2 regions of the Gottschalkia acidurici 9a genome follow, and region 2 is predicted to be linked to the other one. Evidence: riboswitches for the same ligand, from Rfam matches in the RefSeq annotation. Region 2 holds a riboswitch; the other holds the start of a gene.
What was found. A riboswitch is a leader RNA that binds a small molecule or an ion and turns the genes downstream of it on or off. The one in region 2 is predicted to bind thiamine pyrophosphate.
Positions count from the first base shown of each region.

Region 1: linked by a shared signal. The riboswitch ahead of thiS (sulfur carrier protein ThiS) and the one ahead of tenA (thiaminase II) in region 2 are both predicted to bind thiamine pyrophosphate.

Region 1 is NC_018664.1:1,261,251-1,265,398, forward strand. It holds gene thiH (2-iminoacetate synthase ThiH) at 1-799, opposite strand, end outside; gene CURI_RS05905 (thiazole synthase) at 821-1,591, opposite strand; gene thiS (sulfur carrier protein ThiS) at 1,596-1,796, opposite strand; TPP riboswitch at 1,920-2,020, opposite strand; SAM riboswitch class I at 2,197-2,300, shown strand; gene CURI_RS05915 (O-acetylhomoserine aminocarboxypropyltransferase/cysteine synthase family protein) at 2,375-3,652, shown strand; gene CURI_RS05920 (MalY/PatB family protein) at 3,670-4,148, shown strand, end outside.
Region 2 is NC_018664.1:1,861,840-1,865,987, forward strand. It holds gene CURI_RS08955 (ABC transporter substrate-binding protein) at 1-669, opposite strand, end outside; gene CURI_RS08960 (ABC transporter permease) at 669-1,409, opposite strand; gene CURI_RS08965 (ABC transporter ATP-binding protein) at 1,406-2,209, opposite strand; gene tenA (thiaminase II) at 2,216-2,875, opposite strand; TPP riboswitch at 3,003-3,093, opposite strand; gene CURI_RS08975 (EFR1 family ferrodoxin) at 3,293-4,075, shown strand.

The DNA of each region.
Region 1 (4,148 bases), 600 kb from region 2:
CTTCACCAACATGAGGTCGTATTCTAGGCATAGACACATTAACATCTATATGAGAATATTTATTCTGAATGTACTCTGCATGTAATCCTGTTAAAAAGGCATCTTTTTGCCAATTATCAAGACCTAGGAGAGCTCCAACATTTACTGAACGTATATTAGCCTTACAAGCTCTTTCAGGAGCATCAAGTCTAAATCTATAATCTTTCTTAGGACCCTTGAGATGAAGTTTATCATAAAGCTCTTCATTATAAGTTTCTTGATATATGGTTAAAGAGTCAACTCCTGCTTGTACTAATGTTGAATATTCATTCTCTTCTAATGCATATATTTCTATTCCGATAGAGTTAAAATACTTCCTTAAAATATCTACACATTTACTAATATACTCTACGGAAGATATACTTTTTGCATCTCCGGTAAGTATTAATATGTGCCTAAATCCTTTAGAAGAAATTAATTTCGACTCTTTTTCAACCTCTTCAAATGTTAATTGATTTCTACCTATACTATTTACTGCATTAAACCCACAATAGACACATTGATTTGTACAATAATTGGCTAAATACATAGGAGTATACATAAGTATAGTCTTTCCGAACTGCTGAACTGTAAGTTTATGTGATAGCTGAGCCATATCCTCAAGAAAATATTCTGCTGTTGGAGAGAGTAATGCTAAGAAGTCCATAGAATTTAACTTACTTTTCTTTAAGATTTTCCTTATATCATTTTTAGTAATTTGCTTATTAAAACTTTCTAAATTGAAGTCCTTGTATTTAGAACAAATACTATAAAAACTCATAATATAACCTTCTTTATCAAATTATTCGTTTAAAAAACCTGTAAGTGGAGAAGATGCACTTGCTGTTATATTTACTTCTCCAAGTCCTGCAAGGTAAGCCTTTCTTCCAGCTTCAACCGCACTACCAAAAGCTTGAGCCATAAGTATAGGGTCATTAGATGAAGCTATAGCTGTATTTAAAAGGCAAGCATCAGCACCCATTTCCATAGCTTCACAAGCATCAGAGGGCTTACCTATACCTGCATCTACAATTACTGGAATAGGTATTTCATCTATGAGTATTCTAATTAGCTCTCTAGTCTGTATACCTCTATTTGATCCGATAGGAGAACCTAAAGGCATAACAGTAGCAGCCCCTACATTAACAAGCTCTTTTGCCACCATAAGATCTGGACTTATATATGGAAGGACTACGAATCCTTCAGATGCTAGAACTTCAGTAGCCTTTATAGTTTCATATCCATCAGGAAGAAGATATTTATTGTCTGAAATAACTTCTATTTTAATCCAATCTCCACATCCTGTTGCCCTTGCAAGTCTAGCTATTCGTATTGCTTCTTCAGCATTTCTTGCTCCAGATGTATTAGGGAGAAGTTGGATACCTTTAGGTATGTAACTTAGTATATTTTCTGAATCAGAACTAAAATTTACTCTTCTTAAAGCAACCGTAATGATTTCAGATTTAGATTTTTCCAAGACTTGTGGAATAAGCTTATCGGAAGAATATTTACCAGTTCCAACAAGCAATCTACTACTAAACTCTTTTCCACCAATTATTAGTTTATCGGACATATTATCAACCTCCTCCTACAAAGCTTAAAACTTCTAAGCTATCATTTTCTTTTAATACTGTATTAGCCCAATCTTCACTTCTAAGTACATTAAGATTATATTCAACCACTACATTATTTGGATAAAGTCCTTTGGATATTAAATAATCTAAAAGAGTTATACTTTCTTCTATAACTTCTTTCTGACCATTTATAAAAATGTTCATTTATATCACCACCTTCTAAATAAAACTCTTTAATACTGTTGAGAATACAAAAAAGGCTTACCTCTAGGTAAGCCTTATAGTATGCAAAATAATATATAGCAAAAATAATCTACTATTATAAAGTAAACTAAATATAAGCTTTCCTACGATGGTTCTAACCATATCAGGTTCAAAGGGTCAGGTTTTTAAACCTTCTCAGCCAAAAGGCTCCCCTAGCTCGATGTTATTATATTTTTCTTTATATGATTTAACACAATTATAGTTTATTATTTTATTTTTGTAAAGATATAAAAAGTAATCTCTATAATACCTATAAGAATTATAAAAAATAAAGTTGACAGAATATTATTAAGACTATATAATAATCTATAATATATGGTACATATTTGATAATAAAATATTCTTATCCAGAGAGGTGGAGGGACTGGCCCTGTGAAGCCCAGCAACCCAAGAGAATTTCTTGAAGGTGCTACATCCAGCAGGTAGGATCCTGATAGATAAGACGAAACAGAAGATTATCTTCCTACTGAACAATAGTAGGAAGATTTTTTATTATAGAAAATTAGGAGGCTAGGTAAATGGACAAAAAATTACGATTTGAAACTATACAACTTCATGGAGGGCAAACTATAGATAGAGAAGCTAAATCTAGAGCAGTACCAATTTATCAAACAGCATCTTATTTATTTGATGATACAGAAGACGCTGCAGATATTTTTGCATTAAAAAAATTCGGATATGCTTACTCTAGAACTAGAAATCCTGTGTTTGAGATATTAGGAAATAGATTAGCACAGTTAGAAGGTGGATTATCTACATTAGTAACGTCATCTGGAATGGCAGCTATAACTTATGCAATATTAGGTCTAGCAAAGGCGGGGGATGAGATAGTAGCATCATCAACTTTATACGGAGGGACAGTAACTCTTTTTAATTATACTTTTAAAGACCTTGGTATAAATGTTAAGTATTTTAATCCTGACAATTTAGATGAGCTTAGGGGAGTAATAACAGATAAAACTAAAGCAGTATTCATAGAAACTATAGGAAATCCAGAAATAAATGTATCTGATATAGAAGAAATAGCTAATATATCACATGAAAATAAAGTACCACTAATAGTAGATAATACATTTGCTACACCTTATCTTTGTAGACCGATAGAATTTGGAGCAGACATAGTAGTTCATTCACTTACTAAATTTTTAGGAGGTCATGGAACTAGCATAGGCGGGATACTAATTGATAGTGGAAAATTCAATTGGGATAACGGAAAATTCCCTCAGCTTACAGAAGCACAAGATAGATTTAAAGGAGTAAAGTTCTACGAGCAGTTCGGAGAAACTGCTTATATTACAAGAACAAGAAATACACTTATGAGTGACATAGGAGCCTGTCTATCTCCGTTTAATGGATTTCTAATTTTACAGGGAATAGAGACTCTTTCGCTTAGAATGGAAAGACACGTAGAGAATGCAAAAAAAATAGCTGAATATTTAGAAAATCATGAAAAAGTAGCATGGGTGAAATATCCTGCACTTAAAACAAATAAATATCATGAAATAGCTAAAAAATATTTGCCTAAAGGATCAGGAAGTATATTTGCTTTTGGACTTAAAGGTGGATATGAGGCAAGTAAAAAATTAATAGAATCTGTAGAGATATTTTCACATTTAGCAAATGTAGGAGATGCTAAGTCACTTATAATACATGCAGCATCAACTACACATCAACAATTAACGGAAGAAGAACAAATAGTAGCAGGTGTTTCACCAGATCTTATAAGAATGTCAGTTGGTATAGAAAATGTAGACGACTTGATAGAAGACTTAGAAAATGCATTAAAGAATATATAAAGGAAAGGGAGATTTTAATGAGTAAGAAATATAACTTTGATGAAGTAATAGATAGAATGGGAACTTATTCAAACAAATGGGATGGTGCATATAAATACTTTGGAACGAATGACTTAATACCACTTTGGATAGCAGATATGGACTTTGCACCTCCTAGGGAAGCTGTAGAAGTTATAGAAAAAAGAGCAAAACATGGAATATATGGATATACATTAACAGAATCTAAGCATAGAAAACCATTCATAGAGTGGTGTAAAAGTAGATATAGATATGATGTTAAAGAAGAATGGATAGTAAATACTCCGGGGGTTGTGCCTGCTATATGTGCAGCTATTCAATCATTAACAAATGAAGGTGACGAAATAATGATACAGCCACCAGTATATCCACCTTTTTTTAACTCTGTTAAGAATAATGATAGAAAATTAGTAGAAAATCCTCTAATTTTAAAAGATGGAAAGTATGAAATTGACTTTGATGACTTAGAATATAAAAT
Region 2 (4,148 bases):
TCCATAATCTGAAGGGTCAAAGTAATTCACTTCAAGACCTTCATATTTCATTACTGGGACTTCATGATTTATAAGCCCACCTGTAGTTGCATCTACCTTCTTAGTTACCATAGATGATAATATTTCAAATCCAATATCTATAATTTCTACCTTACTTGGATCTCCTCCATCCTTTTCTACCATGGTCTTTACATACTTTTCATTTAATAAGTTACCTGAATACCCTACAATTTTGCCCTCTAAGTCCTTAGGTCTCTCTATATTTTTTTCTTTTAAAGATATAACTACACTTAATGGTTCATGAACTACAGCTCCTATAGATTTTATAGGTATGTTCTCATTCGCTCTGGCTATTATAACGTCTGGCTGATAATAGATTCCTACAGTTGCCTTTCCTGCTGCAGGTAAGGTCAATGGATCTGTAGCATTAGAAGGAAATTGAACATTTACCTTGATTCCTTCTTCTTCAAAATATCCTTTTTCAATTGCTGCGTATATAAAGCTATGAATAGCATTTGGATACCAATCTAATACTATATCAACTTCTTCTAATTTCTTATCTTGATTTCCATAAGAATTAGTACTTACATCTTTATCCTTGCTAGTTCCACAAGAAGTAATTAATAACAGTGTAACTAATATTATTGATAGAATTTTAATTTTTCTCATTATTCATCCCTCCAGGTTATTACTTTTCTTTCTATTGTAGTTATGATAACTACTAATATAATAGCTACTAGTGATAGAATTACTACAGGTGCAAATACACCTGCTCCATCTAACTGAGTCATCATTCTTTTACTAAAATACCCTAATCCTTTTTGTGCACCCAACCACTCTCCTATTGCAGCACCTATAACACTAAGTGGTACTGATATCTTCAGAGCAGAAAAAAAGTATGGTAAAGACGATGGAATCTTTAACTTTAAAAATATATCTCTTTTATTTGCACCATAGGTTATCAAAAGCTCTTCCATTTCTCTTTTAGTAGATGAAAATCCATCAAATACATTTATGGTTATTGGAAAAAATGTTAGTAGTATAGTAACTACAACTTTACTCCATATTGTATATCCAAACCATAATACGAACAGTGGAGCTAATGCAGTTACTGGTATAGTCTGTGTAGCAACTATAATTGGATAAATAGCATTTTCTACTCTTTCACTACTACTCATTAATATAGCTAGTCCAACTCCCAGGATTATAGAAATTAAGAGTCCTATAAATGTTACTAACATAGTAGCTGGCAAATGAACTGTAAATAAAACTACTCTTAACTCCCAGGCTTTTTCTACTATTTTTGTTGGTGATGGCAATATGAACATAGCATTTATAACTCTAGCTACTACTTCCCATATAATCAAAAGCATAGTGGATAATATTATTGACGGAATATATTTTTTCATATCTCCACCTTCTGCTTTAGCTCATCTATAAGTTGTTCTTTTATCTTTACTAAATCTTCTCTTCCTAACATACTCCTATTTCTAGGATATTCTAATGGAATTTCCACCTCTTTTAACTGTGTTATGGGCTTGTCCGTTACTATGAGTATTCTACTTGACAAAAATATAGCTTCTTCAACATCATGAGTTATAAATAATATAGTATTTTTAAGTTTTATCCACTGTTCTTGTAACCATTCTTGAAGAGATATTTTAGTAATTGCATCTAGCGCACTAAATGGCTCATCTAATAATAGTAGATCTGCACCAGTTAGAATAGTTCTTAAAAATGAAACTCTTTGTTTCATTCCACCCGACAATTCCTTTGGATACCTATCTTCATATCCATTTAATCCGAATATTTCTAAGTATTCTCTTCCCTTTAATATTGCTTCATTCTTAGGTATCCCCTTAATCTCCAAAGGTAAGCATGCATTTTGCAATATAGTCCTCCATGGAACTAACAAATCCTTTTGAGGCATATAACCTACAGTTCCGCTTTTGCTCATTATGTTCTCGCCACTAATATAAATAGTTCCACCTATATTTTTCTCCAATCCTGTAATGAGTCTAAATAATGTACTCTTTCCACATCCTGAAGGCCCTATTATACTTACGAATTCTCCTTCTCTTATATTGAAATTTAAGTTTTGTAGTAGATCGTTTTCTTCACACTTATAATTAAATGTAACATCAGAAAATGTTAAAATGTTTGGACATTCTTCACTTTCCTCAAACTTATGCTTATAAAGTTCTGTCATACTTAACTACATCTCCTTGTTATATGCCATATCCCAGAACATATATTCAAATTTACACGTATTTATAAATATTTCTTCTAACTTATTTAACTCTTCTTCTGATTTACTTTGTGCTAATTTATTTACTAAATCTATATTCCATATAGCAGAATTTCCAAATTCTTCAGAACTATATCCTCTAACCCACTCACCATAAAATTCGTGCTCTGTTGAATTAGGTATTTGAGCTAATTTCTTTCCAATCTCCCAGTAAGTCCATGCACAAGATAAAACAGCTATTGCTACCTCAGCTAAAGATCCATTATGGGATTCTGTTAACATATAGTGCGTATATGACAGATTAGTTAAAGATCTTTTAGAGTTTTTCACTTCATCATCTGTTATACCTAGTCTTTTCATATAAGACTTATGTATTTTCATCTCCCCATCTAATATTCCTTCTGCTGCTTTAGCAAATCCTCTCATTACCTCTTCATCGTCTGACTTTATTATTCCTAGTGCAAATATTTTTGCGTAGTCTAATAAATATAAATAGTCCTGAACCATATAAAACTTAAATTTATCTACATCTAATGTCCCTTCACCTATTCCTTTTACGAATGGATGTTCATAATATGAGTTAAAGATTCCTTCTGCACTTTTGAACAGTCTTTCACTAAATTTCATTCTAATTTCCTCCTTCTTTTTTGTAGTATTAATTAAAATAAAAAACCACCTTCTTGTTAGAAAGTGGTTAAATAGACTTATAAATATATTTAATTAAATGCATAACTAAAACATATGCAAATTTATATAAGCTATATCGCCACTTCCCTTCGCTAGTATTATCTAGATCAGGTTCTAAGAGTAAGTCTCAGCTTTTTTAAGCACCCCTAGTAGCATTTATTTGTTATTTAATTTTTTATATCTTGTATTCAATATACCATATTTATTTTTTATTGCAAGTTTTTTATGAAAGCCATTATAATATTTATATAGACAAATAGTTAGATGTATTATGATATTACTTGCACAATAATTTGTATTACAGAACAAAAAGGAATAAAATGTTATTATATATTAACTGAAGGAAGGTACTTACAAATGAAAATAGAAAAAATAGTTTCTATTTATTTTTCTCCTAATGGTGGAACAAAAAAAGTAGTTAATGAAATAGCAAAAAATATAAAAGATTTACCCATAGAAGAAATTGATTTAACTATAGAGAAAAATAGAAACATAGAGAGAGAATTTTCTAAAAATGAGCTCGTCGTATTTGGAATGCCTGTTTATGCTGATAGACTTCCTAATATTTCAAAAGAAATTTTTAAGAAGATTAAGGGAAATGGTAATTTAGCAGTATGTGTAGTGACATATGGGAATAGAGATTATGGCGATGCTCTTCTTGAGCTTAAGAATGAGCTTAATTTAATAAATATGAGTGTAATAGCTGCTGTAGCTGCAATAAGCCAGCACTGTCTTAACAAAAATGTTGCTACAAATAGACCTGATGAAAATGATTTCTCTAAGTTAATAAACTTCTCAAATTTAATAAATGAAAAAATTGAAGATTTAAATAATATAAGCAATTTAAAAGATCTTTCTATTAAAGGAAATTTTCCATATAAGCCACTAAAAGAACATCATGTTCCTATAGGTGATTCTAGCTGTATAAAGTGTGGAGTCTGCGAAAAGAATTGTCCTGTAAATGCAATTGATAAAATTGATTTTAAAAGTACTAATAAAGATATATGTATTTTCTGTGGAAAGTGTATTAATATTTGCCCAGTAAATTCAAGAGCTATTCAAAGTGAAGAATTTAAAGCCTTTATGAAAAAGTTAGAGTTAATAGCTAAAGATCGAAAAGAGATGTCTATTTTTATATAATGCATAAAATCTATAATTGATACTTATTCAAAAGTTCTAGATAAGTATCAATTATAGATTTTTTAATTTTTTA